Regions from separate parts of the Paenibacillus sp. 10L310 genome, predicted to be linked through region 2. Evidence: riboswitches for the same ligand, from Rfam matches in the RefSeq annotation. Region 2 holds a riboswitch; each other region holds the start of a gene.

Region 1 (6,059 bases), on a different contig from region 2:
TCAGAATGAATTATCCTACTACCTCCAATCTGGGCATCCATCCAACGCGGAGAAACAAGATAAGCCCTAACCCTTCCCTTGTTGATCCCCACGTCAGCACAGATTAGGAAACATAAAATAAGCCGTATATCTCTTCAGAAGAGATATACGGCTTAATCTTAATAGCTTCACATCATATCATACATATCGTGAATTATTCAGTTGCAGGTTCAACTGCACCTTTATAACGTTCTTTGATGAATGTTTTTACTTCTTCGGAGTGCAAAGCAGCAGCCAGTTTTTTGATTGCATCTGCATCCTTGTTGTCCTCACGGGAAACGAGGATGTTTGCGTATGGGTTACCTTGCAGATCTTCGATCAGCAAAGCATCATTCGCCGGATTCAGGTTCGCTTCGAGCGCATAGTTAGCGTTGATAAATACCAGATCCGCTTCATCCAATTGACGAGGCATCATGGCTGCATCCAGCTCGATGATATCCAGGTTCTTCGGATTGGCTGTGATATCTTGAATCGTAGATGTAATATTTGTGTTGTCTTTCAGCGTAATGATACCTTCCTTCGCAAGCAGCAACAAAGCACGTCCACCATTGGATGGGTCATTTGGAATTGCTACTTTTGCGCCGTCTGCCAATTCATCCAAAGACTTAATCTTTTTGGAGTATCCACCAAAAGGTTCAACATGAACAGGTGTTACAGAAACGAGGTTGAATCCACGTTCTTTATTCTCTGTGTCCAGATATGGTTGGTGCTGGAAGAAGTTTGCATCCAATTTTTTGTCAGCAAGTTGCTGATTGGGTTGAACATAGTCGTTGAATGTAACGACTTGCAGACGGATACCTTGTGCTTCCAGTTCAGGCTTGATGCTTTCCAGAATCTCTGCGTGTGGTGTAGGTGAAGCTCCAACTTTCAATTCAACTGTACGAGGTGCACCTGCTGAATTGTCTGCGCCGCTATCGGCGTCCTTGTTGTTTCCGCAAGCTGCGAGAACCGCAATCAACATAAGACTAAGTAGAGCAAAAGACCATTTTTTCATGTGTAAAACCCCTTCTCTAATCATTTTGTCATGTGGCATCTGCATTAATGCATATCCATCATGTTATCTATGTGTTATTTCCTGGTGAAAAATGTAACCAAGCGATCTCCAGCCATCTGGAGAATTTGCACTAGAATGATCATCGACACTACGGATATGATCATAATTTCATTTTGATAACGGAAGTATCCATAGTTGATTGCCAGTGTTCCCAGACCTCCACCGCCAACCATGCCCGCCATCGCCGTATAGGAGACGAGCGTAACAATGGTGATCGTTATACCAGCAAGCAGTCCAGGCAGTGCCTCAGGCAGTAACACCCGTCTTACAATCTGTCCGGTCGATGCACCCATCGACTGTGCCGCTTCAATGACACCACGATCAACTTCTCGCAACGTCGTCTCCACCAAACGAGCAAAATAAGGAGCTGCTGAAATCACCAAAGGAGGTATAACGCCGAGCACCCCCGTAGCTGTACCGACGAGTATACGAGTGAATGGAATAAGAGCAACAATCAATATGATAAATGGGACTGAGCGCAAAATATTCACAATCAGGGATAGTATAGTGTACACTGCCCGTGACTTAATCGAAGCAGATCGGGCTGTCATGAACAGCAGTACTCCGAGCGGTAAACCTAAGATAACGGTAAACAAGCCTGATACACCCAAAATTTGCAGTGTCTCTATGGAAGCTTTACCAACCTCTTCCCAACGTACGGTTGAAAAATCCATCTAACGAAGCACCTCCACATCAAGTCCCTCAGCGGTTAATTCTGATATCGTCCGATCAATCGCATTTGAATCACCCTCGAACCGAACGGTCAGCTGCCCATAAGGAACCTGTTTGATCGTAGAGATTGTACCTTGCAGGATGGCAAAATCCACGCCTGTTTTACGTACCGTTCTAGACAAAATCGCTTCATACGTTTTGTTACCCAGAAAGGATATCTTCACAAGTTTGGAAGCAGCACCTGCCTGCAATTCAACGCCTGCATTTGCCAGAGCGGTCTCTTCCAGAGCAAGTCCAGCTTCATGGTCACGCATCATGAAGTCCCGCGTAATCGCATGCTGCGGCTTCAGGAACACGTCTGTAACAGGTCCTTGTTCCACAATGCCACCTTGATGAATGACAGCCACCTTGTCACAGATGTTCTGAATGACATGCATCTCATGTGTGATCAGCACAATCGTAAGGTTGTACTTTTCATTAATGTCGAGTAATAACTTAAGGATTGAATTTGTCGTCTGCGGATCAAGTGCCGAAGTAGCCTCATCACAGAGAAGAACATTTGGGTCACTTGCAAGTGCTCTCGCAATCCCTACACGTTGTTTTTGGCCACCCGATAATTGAGCCGGATATTTGCTGCTATGGTGCTCCAGACCAACCAGTGCGAGCATTTCCTTCACTTTGCGATCAATGACTTCCTTGGGTGTATTCACAAGTTTTAGTGGAAAAGCTACATTGTCATATACCGTTGCCGAGGATAACAGATTAAAGTGTTGAAAAATCATTCCGATCTTGCGTCTCTGTTGCTGCAATTCGGTTTTGCTCAGTTCAGTCAGGTTAATTCCGTCAACCCATACCTCACCCTCCGTAGGCCGTTCCAGCAAATTAATACAGCGAATCAATGTGCTTTTGCCCGCTCCGGAATGGCCAATCACTCCGTAGATTTCGCCCTTTTGGATGCTCAAATTCAACTCGGATAACGCTGTTGTAGATTTTGTTCCTTTGCCGTACGTTTTCGTTAAACCTTTTAATTCAATCAATCGCACTTGCCCCTTTCCAACCACCTACATGTATCTTTACCCGATCTAAAGGAAAACTCCCCCTAAAGTACAAAAAAAGAGCCCTTTGCAGATACAAAGAGGGCTCTTCACGTGAAAGAATATACCTTCTCATCTGCCAAAATCGTGTCTTGCACCATTTTGTAGGAATTAGCACCTAACATCTATAACGAATGATACATGTATCATGTCATTACAAATCGGTTGCCGGGCTTCATCGGGCCTGTCCCTCCGCCGCTCTCGATAAGAAATATGTTGTTGTAGGATTTTATAAGTTCATGTAGTTTATGCTTTATAATGTGAACGTAACTTCCGAAATATCAGTTATATCCATGTAACATTCGATTGAAACTCAGTATATTCCAAGTATTCCGATTTGTCAAAGGGAATTATTTCTTTTCCATATTTTATTGATATAACTATAAGAGGCTGTTAACGTTTCACAGACCATATCCACGCCCTGACGCATTTCCTGCACATGCTGATTCAGATCCTCCAATTTCACTTTACCTTGCAAGGTCTGGTGTAACTGCCACAGGTCATCGTGCATTTCTGAGTTCATGTAGTGAATTTCCATATTACGTCGCTTGCGCAGCTTGCTCATCGGTTCACGATAAGAGTCCTTGATCTGTATTAATTGCAATGCAAGATCATGATGCTCCCTTGCATAGTCGAACTGCCTTAACACAGTAAAATAAGAAAAATGCGCTTTGGTATTGGAAGTATTCAGCTGGAATATTTCATTTAATACTGTGCCGACTTTATCCAGAATGGCAAAGCAGCGGATAAAGCCATCTTTGTAGAAATACACATAACGTGCATACTCGGCTTTTTCAGTCGGCGTCATATCATCCGTTGAACCTGCAACGACCTTTTTACGAAAATGAGCAGCAGCGAAACAGCTTTGCTCCAGTTCATCCAGTGAGGAGATGAGTCCCTGAGTCCACACATACAGTTTCCGATAGTCATGCGTGGGATCATGGTCCACATGCATTTGTCGTTGAAATAGCTCAAGCGTATGCGCCATTGCGTCCATCGCTGCTTTCAATTTACCTTCGTTTATACGCGGCTTTTCCCCCAACAACGTTCGCAGCATATCTAACCTCCTCTTTTCCAAATCAACAAGAATTCATCACCGTAAACGAAGCATCATTCATTCCGTGTAATTGCTGCTTGCCATAGGTTGCCCTGATCCCTCTGACATCAAACAAAGTCCACCTGTCCAATGATGTACATCACTGGATGGTGGACTTTCATATTTAAAAACGATTAGCCGGGCGATGTAGCTTGTACACCAGGAAACTCATATACGTTAAGACTCCGAACAATATGGCGATATCCAGCATATGAGCAAGAGCTACGAACATGTATACTTCCGGACGGTTCATTGTCACCATCATGAAAATACCAATGACTACTTGCATGAGAATAAGAACAACGGATACCACACCCAGAGTACGCATTTCCTTGTTGTCCGGATGATTACGGTAAGCGAAGTGACCCAGGATCGCGATAACAATCACGAGCGACGCAGCTGCTGCACGGTGAGCAAAAGCAACCGCTACCCCACCCGAAAGCTCAGGAATAATCTGACCGTTACAAAGCGGAAATCCAGAACATCCGCCGGCAGAATCCGTGTGACTCACAAATGCACCTGTGTATACCACGAGATATGTGTAAATGGTGGAGAACCAGACCAGATTCCTGAATTTTTTGCTAACCCGAGGGTATTTATTCAGGCGCTCCAATCCGCCATCTTTTGCCTCCTGCCTTATGCCCAGCGCCATCATTAGAGAACTCGCAAAAGCGATCAGTGCAAAACCAAAATGCAGTGCCATGACTGCTGAAGATTGGGAGAAGACAACGGCAAAAGCCCCCATGATTCCCTGGACGATAACAAATACCAGAGTTAAGAAAGAAAACAATTGCAGGTCACGGCGTGATTTGCCAAACCGCAGAAAAGCAACAAACGAGGCAATGGACAACAGTCCAGCCAGTGCACTTACAGCGCGATGGGAATATTCAATGAGTGAAGCCACAGTATGTGCGGGAACGAGTTTTCCGTTACATAAAGGCCATTCTGTTCCGCAGCCAAGGCCTGATTCCGTTTTGGTTACGATGCCTCCACCAAAAGTAGCCAGAAACATGACAAGACAGGTTAATACGGTTAACCATTTAAACAAAGTTAAGTGTTTCAATTTTTTCTCACCCGCTGTTGGTTTAAGATGGCGAAGAATATTCTCCGCTTGTTTCGGTACTTTGACACTTATTTCACAACTAAATTCATTATACCGGATAAAATGTTCATTGACGTCGCGCTTTGTGACAAAATGTTAACGTCTGGTGAAATAATGACCCGCAGGTCATTGAGGATATGTAATTGAGGGATATGCCAGTTCAATTGTGTCTTAAACAGAATCCTGAACACACAAACGCAAACGCCATTTCCCTATTTCAAGAGAAATGGCGTTTCATCTAGTATACCCTTTTACAACATGAACCTGTCATACTTTTATATAAGTTCAATGAAACATCTACACAATAACGGAGAGGACAGAAATAGCCTGAAGAAGCGGAGCTAAAAGCTTTCTGAAAGAAAGCTACATCGGAAGCATATGCTTCGCCTTTATCCCCGGATTTCTCCCCTTTATAAAAGGGATCAAAGAAATCTGGGGATAACAGCGATCGGAAGGTTATTCTGTCATCGGAGTGCCTGTGTAAAAGTTGAGCTTGTATAACATTATTTATGAATCGTGTTGTACACCTCAACTGCGCGATCCAGGAACTGCTCAATCTCTTCTCTGGACTTGCGCAGCTTGTTCACATACCGTACGAGTTCGCGGCCATCTGTATACGCCACAAAGCTTGGAATGCCAAGAATATTCTGCTCTTCACTAACGGTTCCAACCTGATCCACGTCGACCTCAATCAAGGTCAGTTCACGTGCATATTTCTCTTCAACCTCAGGCATAAACGGATCGATGTATTTGCAGTCACCACACCAGTGTGCCTTGAATACGGCAATCGTCAAACGTGGGGATTGGATGGCTACATCAAAAGCCGGTTTGGAAGTAATCTGTTCCATTCAGTTCATCTCCCTTTCTGTACCTTGTCTTACCCTAAGTGAAGCAAATTGGCGAGTGGAAGTCAAATAATCAGCGCATACTTAGAATAACCACATGGTCTGTGAAAATAAACCCAGAACATCATGAAAGGATGTCACATCATGACTTCCACCA
Region 2 (6,059 bases):
CGCTCATGTGCCTCACGGCCCGGATGATCCTCCAGTCCAGGATAAAAGACAGCGGTAATATCACTGCGCTCATTAAGCCATGCCGCCAGTTTGGCTGTGCTCCGTTCACTATGAGCCATGCGAGCACCCAAGGTTTTCATCCCGCGCATCAGAAGCCAGGATTCTTGTGCCCCCAGTACAGTTCCAAGTCCATTTTGCAACTGTTTCAGTTGTACGCCAAGTGATTCCGTGCGAGCAACGGCTAACCCTGCCAGTACATCACTGTGACCTCCGAGAAACTTCGTAGCACTATGTACGACGATGTCCACACCAAGCTCAATTGGACGCTGATAGTACGGTGTCATAAAGGTGTTATCCAGAATTGTGATCAGGTCATGTTCCTTCGACCAGTCAGTTACAGCAGCGATATCCGTAATTCGCAGTGTAGGGTTGGACGGTGTTTCCATATAAACTGCCTTGGTGTTTGGCTTGAGTGCCGCTTTTACTTCATCTATATTGGTCATGTCTACAAAGGTTGTCTCGATCTGCATACGGCTTAATATGGAAGTAAGCAAACGATACGTACCTCCATATACGTCTTCCGTTACAATCATGTGATCCCCTGCAGAGAACATCATGAACACGCTTGAGATCGCAGCCATCCCGGAAGAATAGGCAAAGCCTCGTGCGCCGCCCTCCAGCAATGTGATGTAATCTTCCAGAGCCTGACGTGTCGGATTACCCGAACGACTGTAATCATGTTGAGGCGGATTGAAGATATCAAAATGATGGAATGTTGATGCTTGGTAGATCGGTACACTGGAGGCTCCAGTCGTTTTGTCAATCTCATCGCCAAAATGGAGTAATTTGGTATCAAATTTCAACTCGGAATTGGGCTTGTTGTTGGACTCACTCATGAGTGCACTCCTCCTTCCACTTCCTGTTGTGCAGCTGTCAGAGCATTGCCGAGATCTGCAATCAGATCATCCGCATGTTCAATGCCTACGGAGAACCGGAGCAAACGGTCATCCACACCTACGGCTTCACGAATTTCAAGCGGAATATCCGCATGAGTCTGTACTGCCGGATAAGTCATGAGTGATTCAACTCCGCCGAGACTTTCGGCAAAAGCAATGAGTTGGATATGACGTAGCAACGGTTCAACATAACGTGCATCCTTCACTTTGAAAGAGAAGATACCTGTGTTACCCGTGGATTGTTTGTTCTGTATCTCATACCCCGGATGATCAGATAGACCTGGATGATACACTTCACCCACTGCAGGATGCTCAAGCAAGTATTTGGCAATGGTAAGTGCATTGTACTCATGACGCTCCATGCGAAGAGCCAAGGTTTTCATACCTTTCATCAACTGGTAGGAATCACTTGGAGATAATACTGCTCCAATGGAATTATGGAGGAACGCCATCTCTGCAGATAATGCCTCACCCTTGGTTATAATTAATCCGGCCAACACATCATTGTGTCCGCCCAGATATTTGGTAGCGCTATGAATGATGATATCGGCACCCAGTTCAATCGGACGTTGGAAAAATGGAGTCAGCAACGTGTTGTCAACAATGGTCAACAGGTTGTAACTTTTCGCCCAGGAAGCGACAGCTTCCACATCTGTGATCATCATCAACGGATTGGTTGGTGTCTCAATAAATACTGCTTTGGTATTCGGCTGACGAACATTTTCCAGTGCTGCAATGTCATTTGTATCCACATAACTTGCGGTTACACCGAAACGGGACAAGATGCGTTCAAGCAGACGATAGGTGCCGCCGTATAGATCCAGCGATACAATCAGATGATCCCCTTGACCGAACATGGCAAAGATGGTTTGTAGCGCGGCCATACCCGAGCTACAGGCAAATCCTGCATCACCGGACTCCAGCGCTGCGGCCGCCTCTTCCAACACTTTGCGAGTTGGGTTGGTCGTACGAATATAATCAAACCCCGTGCTTTGTCCAAGCTTCGGGTGGCGAAACGCAGTGGATTGATAGATCGGAAAGTTAATGGCGCCTGTAACCGGTTCATTGATGGACCCAATTTGTGCTAAGCGGCTTTCGATTTTCAACTTGTTGTTGTCTTCCATTGCTGCATCCTCCTGTAATCTCGATTAGATTTGCGGGCCAATATCGTAAGGTGTTTCTTGATACACATAGTAATTGAGCCAGTTAGAGAATAATAAGTTGGCATGAGCGCGCCAAGTAGCTGGTGGCACACGGGAAGGATCGTCATTCGGATAATAATGCCTAGGCAATGCGATATCCAAACCTTTGGCTGCATCCCGGTCATACTCCCACTTTAATGAGAACGGGTCATACTCGGCATGTCCTGTGGCAAAAATCTGTTTGCCGTCTTTGGTAGCAACCAGGAAGATCCCCGCTTCATCAGATTCAGCCAAAATCTCTAAATTCTCATTCTTTTCAATATCTTCGCGTCTCACTTCCGTATGACGGGAATGTGGAACGTTGAATACTTCATCGAATCCACGCAACAATGGAACATGTGGTTTATTGATGGTATGTGGGAAAACGCCAAAACACTTTTCATCAAGTGCAACCTTGGGTACGTCAAAATGATGGTATAAACCTGCCTGGGAAGCCCAACATATGTGGAGGGTTGAAGTCACATTGGTTTTGGTCCATTCGAAGATCTCCTGGATTTCATTCCAATAGTTCACGTCTTCGAAATCCATCTGTTCCACCGGGGCACCCGTAATAATCATTCCATCGAAACGGCGGTGCTCAATCTCATCGAAGGTTTTATAGAACAGATCCAAATACTCCTGAGACGTATTCTTCGACGTATGGGATTTGGGATGTACGAGAACGACATCCACCTGAATAGGCGTGTTTCCCACCAGACGAAGCAATTGTGTTTCGGTCGTTTCCTTTGTGGGCATCAGGTTTAATATAGCGATACGGAGTGGACGAATATCCTGCTGATATGCAGAAGTTTCATCCATGACGAAGATATTCTCTCCTTCAAGTACTTCTTTTGCTGGTAGAGTATCGGGTATTTTGATTGGCATAGTAAGTCTAACTCCTCCTTGTGCATAGATAGATGCAGCCACCCTTGGCTTGATGTCTTCACATCAATACAGTTATAGACTGCCTTGAGCTTGTAAAAACATTGAATTGCTCTTTCATCCAACGTTACAAACAACCTCAAGTTCCTTAGCGAAAATCACTGCTGAGAAGTCGGGGCATATGACAAAGACCTTCCTCGGATTTCGAGAAAGGTCATATGTAAAATAGATATGCGCCTCTCTCATCTCTCAGTTACAACAGTGCCACCTGACACTTAGTCGCTGCAAGAATTAGCACCGTGCGGTATACCGCCGGTTGCCGGGTTTCATCGGGCCAGTCCCTCCACCTACTCTTGATAAGATTTCGCTGTATTAGATTGTAATTAAATATGGTTCACCGTCTACTTTATTACATTAATGCCCTCACGTCAAGTTGCAGTTCGATGTCTACTTCCCAGATCGGAACCGTTCATCATCCGTTGTCATACACTGCCTCAGGGCGCGAAATAGACACATTTTTGCGCTTGAAAGCACCTTGTACCAGCGGTATACTAAACAAGGTGTTATAAACCCTTATGTGAGAGGTGACATATTAAATGGATGGCGACCCGAGGCCTGACTGGCAGCCGAATTCCGACAAACTGCATAGAGAATTGACATCAGCATGCCGGCAGCGGGACGTGACTTCCGTTTGATTATATAGTGAACGCAGCCCTGATCTCCAGGCTCCGCTGCCGACCGGCTGATTTGTTCTTTTTGCGCCCATAATGATAATATCCGCCAAGTTGGCGGGTGCAGAAGGAGTAGATTAACGATGAAAATCCGGTTGGTAAACAACGGTGTATTTATTCCGGTGGACGATATTCAGCAGGCGCTGACTCCACCAGCGGAAGGATTTTACTGGATTGATGCAGACGTAGACGATTTGGCGGTACTTCAGCCGCTGTTCTTGATGCATGATCTGGCTGTGGAAGACTGTCTTAGTGACGAAGAACAACGTCCGAAGATTGAAATTTATGAGAACCATTATTTTATTGTGATTAATAGCATCCGTTTTGATGATGAAGAGATATTTCTACGTGCCGTCAACCTGTTTCTCGGCAGACATTTCATTATTAGTGTTACCAAGCACAAGGTCAGCGAATTGCGTACACTGAAACCCATCCTGTGGGAACAGGAAATCAGTACACCGGATCGTCTGCTGTATTTGCTGGTTGACTTGATTGTTGATAATTATTTCACCGTAGGTGACCGAATTGAAGCACGGATCGAGAAGCTTGAGGAAGACATTCTGATGCATACCAAAAAGTCACATCTGAATGAGATCATCGGGCTGCGCAGTGAGATTCTGTGGCTGAAAAAAGTCCTTGGACCTCAGAAAGAGGTCATTAACACCTTGAACAAAAAAGATCTGCGTCTCATCGATGATCAACTGCAAAAGTATTTCAGTGACATCTATGAGAATGCTGTAAAAATATCTGAAACCTTTGAAACTTATCGCGACCTGATGGGCAACTTGCGAGAAGCCTACCAATCCAGTATTGCGAACCGGGCGAATGAAATCATGCGTGTATTTACCGCCATTACCACGGTCTTCATGCCGCTGACGGTCATTACCGGTATATACGGCATGAACTTTACGAATATGCCAGAGCTTAACTGGAAATACAGCTATTTTGTTGTGATTGGCCTAATGGTTACCCTGGGCCTGAGCATGTTCTTCATTTTCCGCAAGAAAGACTGGGTATGAACTCGTATGAAATAACAAAGACGAAGCGCTCCTCCGGGAGAAACGCCTCGTCTTTTTTCATTTCTGATTATTAACCAACATTCTTCTCTGTCTCTGCGTGCCGACGGAAGCGGATTCGAATCATGCGCAGCCTTTCATAGACCTGCTCCAGACTTCCTCCATCGGGTTTCTCTCCTCCATACACCTTATGTAATACTGGCTTCAGGAACGTATCTCCCATCTCCTCATACGCACTCCATACGGCCTCTTGTTCGTTCTCTGGCATCACTGCCAGCTCCACATCAAGAAGACAATCGGTGTCATAACCTTCGTGATCCAGTGCCTCTAACAGCTCAACCAACTCGCGTCGGGATAATCCGGATCGATTAACAATCTCCTCTAACGTATACCCTTCCTTCATGCCTTCAAGCACCTGCTTACGTGTGGTGAACTTATCAAGTTCCTGCTTGTACTTCTGCTCTCTCTGCTTGTATAACCAACTCTCATACTCTTCTTCCTTCAGCGCCGTGTATACCCAGTCCAGCGGGAATGTCGTTGAACGCTCCAGTCCGGTTGTAATCTCCATCCATTCCGTACCATACTCAGTTGCTTTGCTCTCTCCTACGCCCGGAAGTTGCATCAGTTCATCCAGCGATTGCGGAACAAAGGCACTGATCAAACGCAGCAGACGATTTGTTGCAATAAAATACGGTGCCTTCCGGTCAGACACAGCTCTCTTCCTGCGCCATGTGCACAGATCCGTATATAATTGCTCATTGCCGTATAACTCACTGTAACAATGGAGCCGCTGTCCACCATAACTGCGTGACTTCAGATCATCATTCTCATGAAATAACCCCTGCAACTGCGGTCGGTACCCCTCACTCATCTGTATGGCAAGCTGATGACGGTAAATATGAAGCAGCTCCTCCCAAGAAGTCCCCTCATACCAGATGCTGTCCTCACGCTCTCCTTCCTCATAGCGACTCCATCCCAGCTGCCAACTATCTTCCTCTTCCCCAATCCATAACTGTGCATATTCTGCATTCTGATCTGACATTCTGGACAATCTGTTCATGAAAATGACTTCCATTTTCCGTTCCCTCCCTTTGAATATTCAGCTTATACGAGTTAGAGATGCTACCTACAGGCAGCACAAAAAAAAACACCCCTCCTGCAAAATCCATGCAAGAGAGGTGCTTCCTCATTAACCGTACTATGCTGTTGCCCATATCATACCACAATGGTAAAATTCGTCAATCCCTTAATGACCTACTTATTCAATGCCAACTTGGCAAGCGCCAGTGAACC
Region 3 (6,059 bases), on a different contig from region 2:
CTCTAGTGATTCTGTTCACTGTGTTATATGCCAAAAAGGCACGCAGCATACAGCCCGTGCAGGCTATTCGTTATGGTATGTCGGAGACAGATCACAGCCGGATGGCTGGCAAAATGAATTCGCCATTGGCGCACTGGATCGGGTTCACACGACTGCCTGTGACCGCCGTGCTTGGATTCCGACATGTGTTCAAAAACACCAAAAGCTCTGTTCTAACAATCCTGCTGACTACCATGGCTTCCTCCGTACTAGTTTTGGGGTATGTTCTGCTGACCAGTATAAACGGAATTGAACAGACCGCAGCTAAATGGGGGTATGACAATGCCAATATCGCAGCAGTCGTAGTGAACAAAAGTAACTTCCCCAAGGCTGAACTAAAGCACGTGTTAGCGCAGGATTCGAGGATCAGCAATGTAGGCTGGCAAGGGAACACAACGGGTGTAATTAGCCCGGAGTCTTTGGCAACAGTAGAGGGCCAATCCCTCAGTCTCAACTTGAGTGTACTGGACGGGAGTTATCAGGAACTTGGATTCGAAACGTTAAAAGGGGTTAACCCACAACATGCGAATGAAATTGCCATTGGTGTAAGTGTAGCCAAAACATCAAATAAAGATCTCGGTGATCTTATCGACATCTATATTGAAGGAGAAAAGCGTACATTCCTCATCACAGGCATCTATCAGGCGATCGCCAACATGTCTGTTTCAGGCAGAATCACCATTGATGCCATGAGAAGTGTGAACCCGGATTATAGTGAATTTGATGTTATCTTCATCAATGTGAACGATATGGCACAAGCGGGTAAGGTTGCCTCTGAATTAAATGAGCAATTTAAAGATTTTGCTTCGGTAGTCACTCAGAAGACTTTGCTTGATTCGGTTTACGCGGAAGCCGCTAACATCCTGATCTATCCGATGAGCCTGATCGGATTGCTGTTTATCATTGTGACGTTCATCATTATTTTCAGTACCTGTAGAATCAATATCCGTAAAGAAAGCAGAACGTACGGGATATACAAATCGCTGGGAATGACATCTCGTCAAATCCGGTTGTCGCTCACCATGGGAATGTTCATACTGTCCTCCGTGGGAGCCATACTGGGTATTTTCGTCGGCGTATACCTGCTGCCTCTTCTACTCGAAATGGTCCTTTCCGGTTATGGTATCGTACAACTTCCACTGATCCTGCATTGGGGTGGAATGGTACTGTTCAACTGTCTAAGCATCATTGCAGCCAGTCTTGGCTCGTGGTTCTCTTCGAGAATCATTCGGGAAGCATCGCCACGTATACTGGTTATCGAATAATGTAATCAGAATGCCTTAACACAATAAAACAAGCCCTTCCATACCTCTATAGGATGTGGAAGGGCTTGTTATCGTGATATGAACTAATTCCGCCATTTCTTCGCAAGTGCACCAATCTGATGTGGCGTAGTACGGCAGCAGCCGCCAATAATTTGCGCGCCCGCAGCAACCCACTGTTTCGAAGCATCACTCATGCTGCCACAGGTACCCTGTCCGCTCCACGTCTTCGTCACTGCATCATACGTCTCACCTGAGTTCGGATACACAATAACAGGTTTGTCGCTAGCACTGCTGAGAATACCCACTGCTTCCGTCACCACTTCCATCGGAGCACAGTTCAGGCCAATCGCCGCAATCTGCGGCTCGGAGCCAAACGTCTGTGCACATACCTCAAGCGGTGTGCCCTCGCTGATGCTTGTCCCGTCTTTTAAAGAAAAAGATAACCAAGCATACGCATGAGGGAACTCCTTCAGTACATCAACCAGCACCTGTGCTTCCTGCAAGGAAGGAATCGTCTCAAACGCCAGAATATCAGCACCTGCTTCAAGCAGCACCGCCATACGCGGACGGTGAAATGCGACAAGCGTCTCATCCGACACGCCGTAATGACCCACATACTCAGAACCATCCGCCAGATAGGCGCCGTACGGTCCAACGGACCCGGCAATAATTGGACGTGAACGAAGACAGTCTTCTTTGCGATCCCCTGTACGATCTGTTAAATGCGCCTCATTCTCCACGTTCTCGGAACATACCGAAGGAGCTTCTACAAGCTGACTTATCGAGCTTTCTCTCCCTACTAAACTACTCTGCACTTCTGCCCACACGTCATCTCTCGCCTGTATAGCCAGTTCCACCGTCTTGCGGATCAGCTCCAGTGCTGCCTGTTCATCGATCCCTCTCTTGCGGAAACCATCTACCGTCGCCTGATAACTGGATGTAATTGCACAGTCGGCTCCTGCTCGAAAATAATCTGCATGGACCTGAACGATAACATCCGGATTCTCAAGCAACACACGAGCAGACCATAGTGGATCATCGAGATCACATCCATGCTGTTCGAGTTCCGTAGCCAACGCTCCATCCAGAATCATGACCGGATGTTCACGAAGGATCTGTTCTATGGGGTTAGTCTGTTGTTCTTGCGTCATGTACTTGTCCTCTTTTCTTATTCACACGTTCTGTCAGATAATAAGCAGCGTAACATACTGCGATAAACGGAACCCCACAATACAGCGCAATCCGCTGTGTCGGGTCAAAGGCAATACCTATGCATGAAGCCAGGCATAATATAAATGAAACAATTGGTACCACCGGATACAGTGGTGTGCGGTAGACCAGATCTTTGACCGCATGTCCTTCCCGGATATATTGTCTGCGGAACATGTATTGGGAAGCGCTGATGCTCATCCATACCGCAACGACAGCCAGACCTGAAATGGAAACCAGCGTAATATACACCGTACCTGGCGCAATGATGCTGGACAGCAAGGCCAGCGCACCACCCACCATACTAATCAGAAGTGCATTCAGCGGTACTCCGCTTTTGGTCAATTTGGCAAACCACGGAGAGATCGTTCTTTTGTCAGCCAGAGACCAGAGCATACGTGAAGATGCATACAGGCCTGAATTGGCAGCAGAGAGAATCGCCGTCAGAATAACAAAGTTCATAATGTCTGCTGCATAGGGTACACCCACCCGCTCCATTACCGCTACAAACGGACTTTCCAGTACACTGGCATCCGACATGGGCAGCAAGGCCGACAAGATAATAATCGTTCCGATGAAGAAAATAACCAAACGCCACAGCGTTGTATGAATAGCCTTTGGTATCGTCTTTTCCGGGTTCTCCGTCTCACCGGCGGCAATGCCGATTAACTCGGTGCCTGAGAAGGCAAAGTTTACAGCAAGCATGGTCATCAATATCGCTGTAGCCCCATGAGGGAACCACCCGGATGCGGTAATATTCGATAGAAATGGAGCCGGTTCAGAATCCGCCATGGGAATGAACCCAAACATGGCTGCGCCACCGATAATAATGAAGATTACGATAGTCACTACTTTTACAGATGAGAACCAGAACTCGGATTCCGCAAAAAATTTCACCGTTAGAGCGTTAAACAGAAAGATCATCAGTGCAAAAACCGCGCTCCATATCCATACGTTTACCGATGGGAACCAGCGCTGCATAAGCAATCCAGCGGCTGTGAATTCGGAGCCAAGCGCAACAGTCCAGGTTAACCAGTACAACCAAGCTACCGTGTAACCTGTTGCTGGTCCGATATATTTGGCTGCATAACTATGAAATGCTCCCGTCTCTGGCATATGAACAGACAGTTCACCAAGACAGAGCATCACCAGATATACAACGATGGCTCCAATCAGATAGGACAGAATGGTTCCCAGTGGTCCCGCCTGCTGAATGGTGTAACCTGAGCTGAGGAATAATCCCGTTCCAATGACTCCTCCGAGAGAGAGCATGACCACATGCCGTGCCTGCATTTTCCGCTGAAAATGCCCTTTGTCGTTGTTGTTCTCCATACCTGCTGCTCCCCTACTTCTTCATCCAGAAAAAACAAAAAAGACCCACTCTGCCTAAAGAGTGCGCCGTTACTGACAAATAAAAACAAACGCTCCTATCTATCAGGCTTTCACCCGCTGGAATTAGCACAGTATCCTTCAGATCTGTTGCTGAGGTTTCTAAGGGCCAGTCCCTCCACCTCTCTGGATAAGAAAATGATTTTTTACTAATATAGCGATCTATCATGAATGTGTCAACATTTAAATAATAAATGGCACACCTCGCTATTCGGTGGAAGACCCCGGATTGGTGATGGTGGTCTTTACCTCATAGGTGATCGGCACGGTGCTAAAAATTTTATCCCAATCGTCTTTGACTTTTTTCCATGTTTTAGGTTCTTTGATACGTAAGCTATCCCGAAAATCCGCAACATCTACTTTATAGGTATGCTGCAGTTTGTATAACAACTGTCGAATCTGTTGTTTGGCAAGTTCAGCAAATTCTTTTTCCAATTCACTGAGATATGCACCTTTTTCCTCTTCCTCGGGAGCACGCCAATCCTCCATCAACCAGCCTTCGGATTCAGTTTTCACATGGAATGAAATATCATCGCCAACCACTTTTGGAATTATTGTTGTTTTTTTCTTCTTCATTTCATATACAACAGTGAACCCCTCTTTATTGTATGTCTTCAAGATACCTCCTTTTTCTTTAGGTCTGAGCCAAGATAGCCCTTCTAGATCCGTTTGGCTGAGTTCCCCGATGAATTTGGTTGTTTTCCCATCAAAGATACTGGCACCGGAGAACTTGTCCTCTCCATTGAAGTTCAGTACATTCTGGAGCAAAAAGCTGGAACCGGATTGCATTTGTGCATCTAATTTGGAGAGTAGAACGGGGTCCAGGATTTTATTGGACAAGTATGAATTACCGGTAATACCTGTAAGATAAAATGCTGGAATCCGGGAAGGATCATCTGAAGTCAGTACATCAACAGCGCGATGATGGCTAATCAACACTAGACAGTTAGGACGAATATCGTTATCCCGAAGTACAAAATCCAGCAGCTGGTCCAGACCATACTTTTTGGCGATATCCTTGGACACAACGATAACCTTCAGATGATGTCCGATGAGCGGATGATCTCGTCTCAGTGCAAACTGACGAAAGATTTGCAGCAAGGAATCTCCGGTAAGCTGTTCATTGGAATAGGACGTTTTACCAGAAGCAGGCGAACCGGATTGTTGGCTCTTCTGACTGCTGGAATTACCGGGAGCAATCTGTACCGTGGCTGTCACATTGTTCTGCTTGGAATACCCTCCTCCCTGATTGGCGATGTTCTCCTCAAATTCAGTCTCTTTGCCGATATCGATCCCGAGACCAACGTAGACACTTAGATCCTCTATCTCTCGACTGCTCCAACATCCGGATATCGTTAAGAGAATGCATAATACAGTGGCTAAGCGTAACAACATGCGGAATGTAATCATGCATGCTTGCCTCCTTTTTTGCGAATCAGACTTAACAACAGTAGTACCAGAGGTAAAATGCCAAACAAAAATACGGACACATTGCCTAGCATATCTCCTAGTACGAAGGTATCATCCACTGTTTTGGGTATCATTGCTGTCAGATAAATGAACGGCAGCAGGCCGTACATGATGCCTTTGATTTTTTTGGAACGAAACAAATCACGAATACCCACCGAAGCGCAGTAATGTGTAATTGCTGTAGTCGAAAAGATTTGCATAATCCAGATGACCAGCAATAAGGATTCAAAACGCTCGAATATCAGACCCTGGATTTCGAAGCTTCTTACCAAATCCAGCGTTGGCCAGGTTCGAGTTTTGATGCCATCGAGCGATAAACTGCCTATAACCATCACCACCGTGATCAAGTAGATAATAGTGGATATGAGTATCCCCCAGGTCATCGCTTTATTGCTCTTCTTCGGATTTTTCATATAGGCAGTCATGATTAACATCACCTCATAGCCCGTATAAGATAATAGTGAAGGCTTCAACCCTTGGAAAACGGGCATAATCCCATCACCGAGGACGGGTCTCAGATTGCCAATCTCGAATAGCTGATTACTAAGCAAAATTTCAATCACAAATATAATAATCGTAATCGGAAGGATGATCTCAAACACACGTACGATAACGCCAAGCCCGCCTGAAATCATATATACACCGATCCACATGAAGACCATCACAATCGCCCAGGTGGGGGTGCGT

The links. A riboswitch is a leader RNA that binds a small molecule or an ion and turns the genes downstream of it on or off. The one in region 2 is predicted to bind S-adenosylmethionine.
Region 1: it holds a riboswitch for S-adenosylmethionine, as region 2 does, so the genes downstream of both, AC1DE7_RS16690 (methionine ABC transporter ATP-binding protein) here and metA (homoserine O-acetyltransferase MetA) in region 2, are expected to answer to the same signal.
Region 3: it holds a riboswitch for S-adenosylmethionine, as region 2 does, so the genes downstream of both, mmuP (S-methylmethionine permease) here and metA (homoserine O-acetyltransferase MetA) in region 2, are expected to answer to the same signal.

What each region holds. Positions count from the first base shown of each region.
Region 1 covers NZ_JBFTKC010000007.1:7,045-13,103, reverse strand. Annotated here, with positions in the region: gene AC1DE7_RS16705 (DUF2167 domain-containing protein) at 1-70, shown strand, start outside; gene AC1DE7_RS16700 (MetQ/NlpA family ABC transporter substrate-binding protein) at 194-1,033, opposite strand; gene AC1DE7_RS16695 (methionine ABC transporter permease) at 1,108-1,767, opposite strand; gene AC1DE7_RS16690 (methionine ABC transporter ATP-binding protein) at 1,768-2,802, opposite strand; SAM riboswitch class I at 2,929-3,070, opposite strand; gene AC1DE7_RS16685 (Cthe_2314 family HEPN domain-containing protein) at 3,200-3,916, opposite strand; gene AC1DE7_RS16680 (COX15/CtaA family protein) at 4,080-4,967, opposite strand; gene AC1DE7_RS16675 (thioredoxin family protein) at 5,561-5,905, opposite strand; gene AC1DE7_RS16670 (DUF2515 family protein) at 6,047-6,059, shown strand, end outside.
Region 2 covers NZ_JBFTKC010000001.1:494,741-500,799, reverse strand. Annotated here, with positions in the region: gene AC1DE7_RS02635 (trans-sulfuration enzyme family protein) at 1-896, opposite strand, end outside; gene AC1DE7_RS02630 (PLP-dependent transferase) at 893-2,080, opposite strand; gene metA (homoserine O-acetyltransferase MetA) at 2,105-3,022, opposite strand; SAM riboswitch class I at 3,259-3,382, opposite strand; gene corA (magnesium/cobalt transporter CorA) at 3,834-4,769, shown strand; gene AC1DE7_RS02615 (HRDC domain-containing protein) at 4,840-5,841, opposite strand; gene AC1DE7_RS02610 (ROK family protein) at 6,021-6,059, opposite strand, start outside.
Region 3 covers NZ_JBFTKC010000008.1:190,755-196,813, forward strand. Annotated here, with positions in the region: gene AC1DE7_RS18795 (ABC transporter permease) at 1-1,304, shown strand, start outside; gene mmuM (homocysteine S-methyltransferase) at 1,388-2,455, opposite strand; gene mmuP (S-methylmethionine permease) at 2,433-3,845, opposite strand; SAM riboswitch class I at 3,938-4,039, opposite strand; gene AC1DE7_RS18810 (Ger(x)C family spore germination protein) at 4,110-5,312, opposite strand; gene AC1DE7_RS18815 (spore germination protein) at 5,309-6,059, opposite strand, start outside.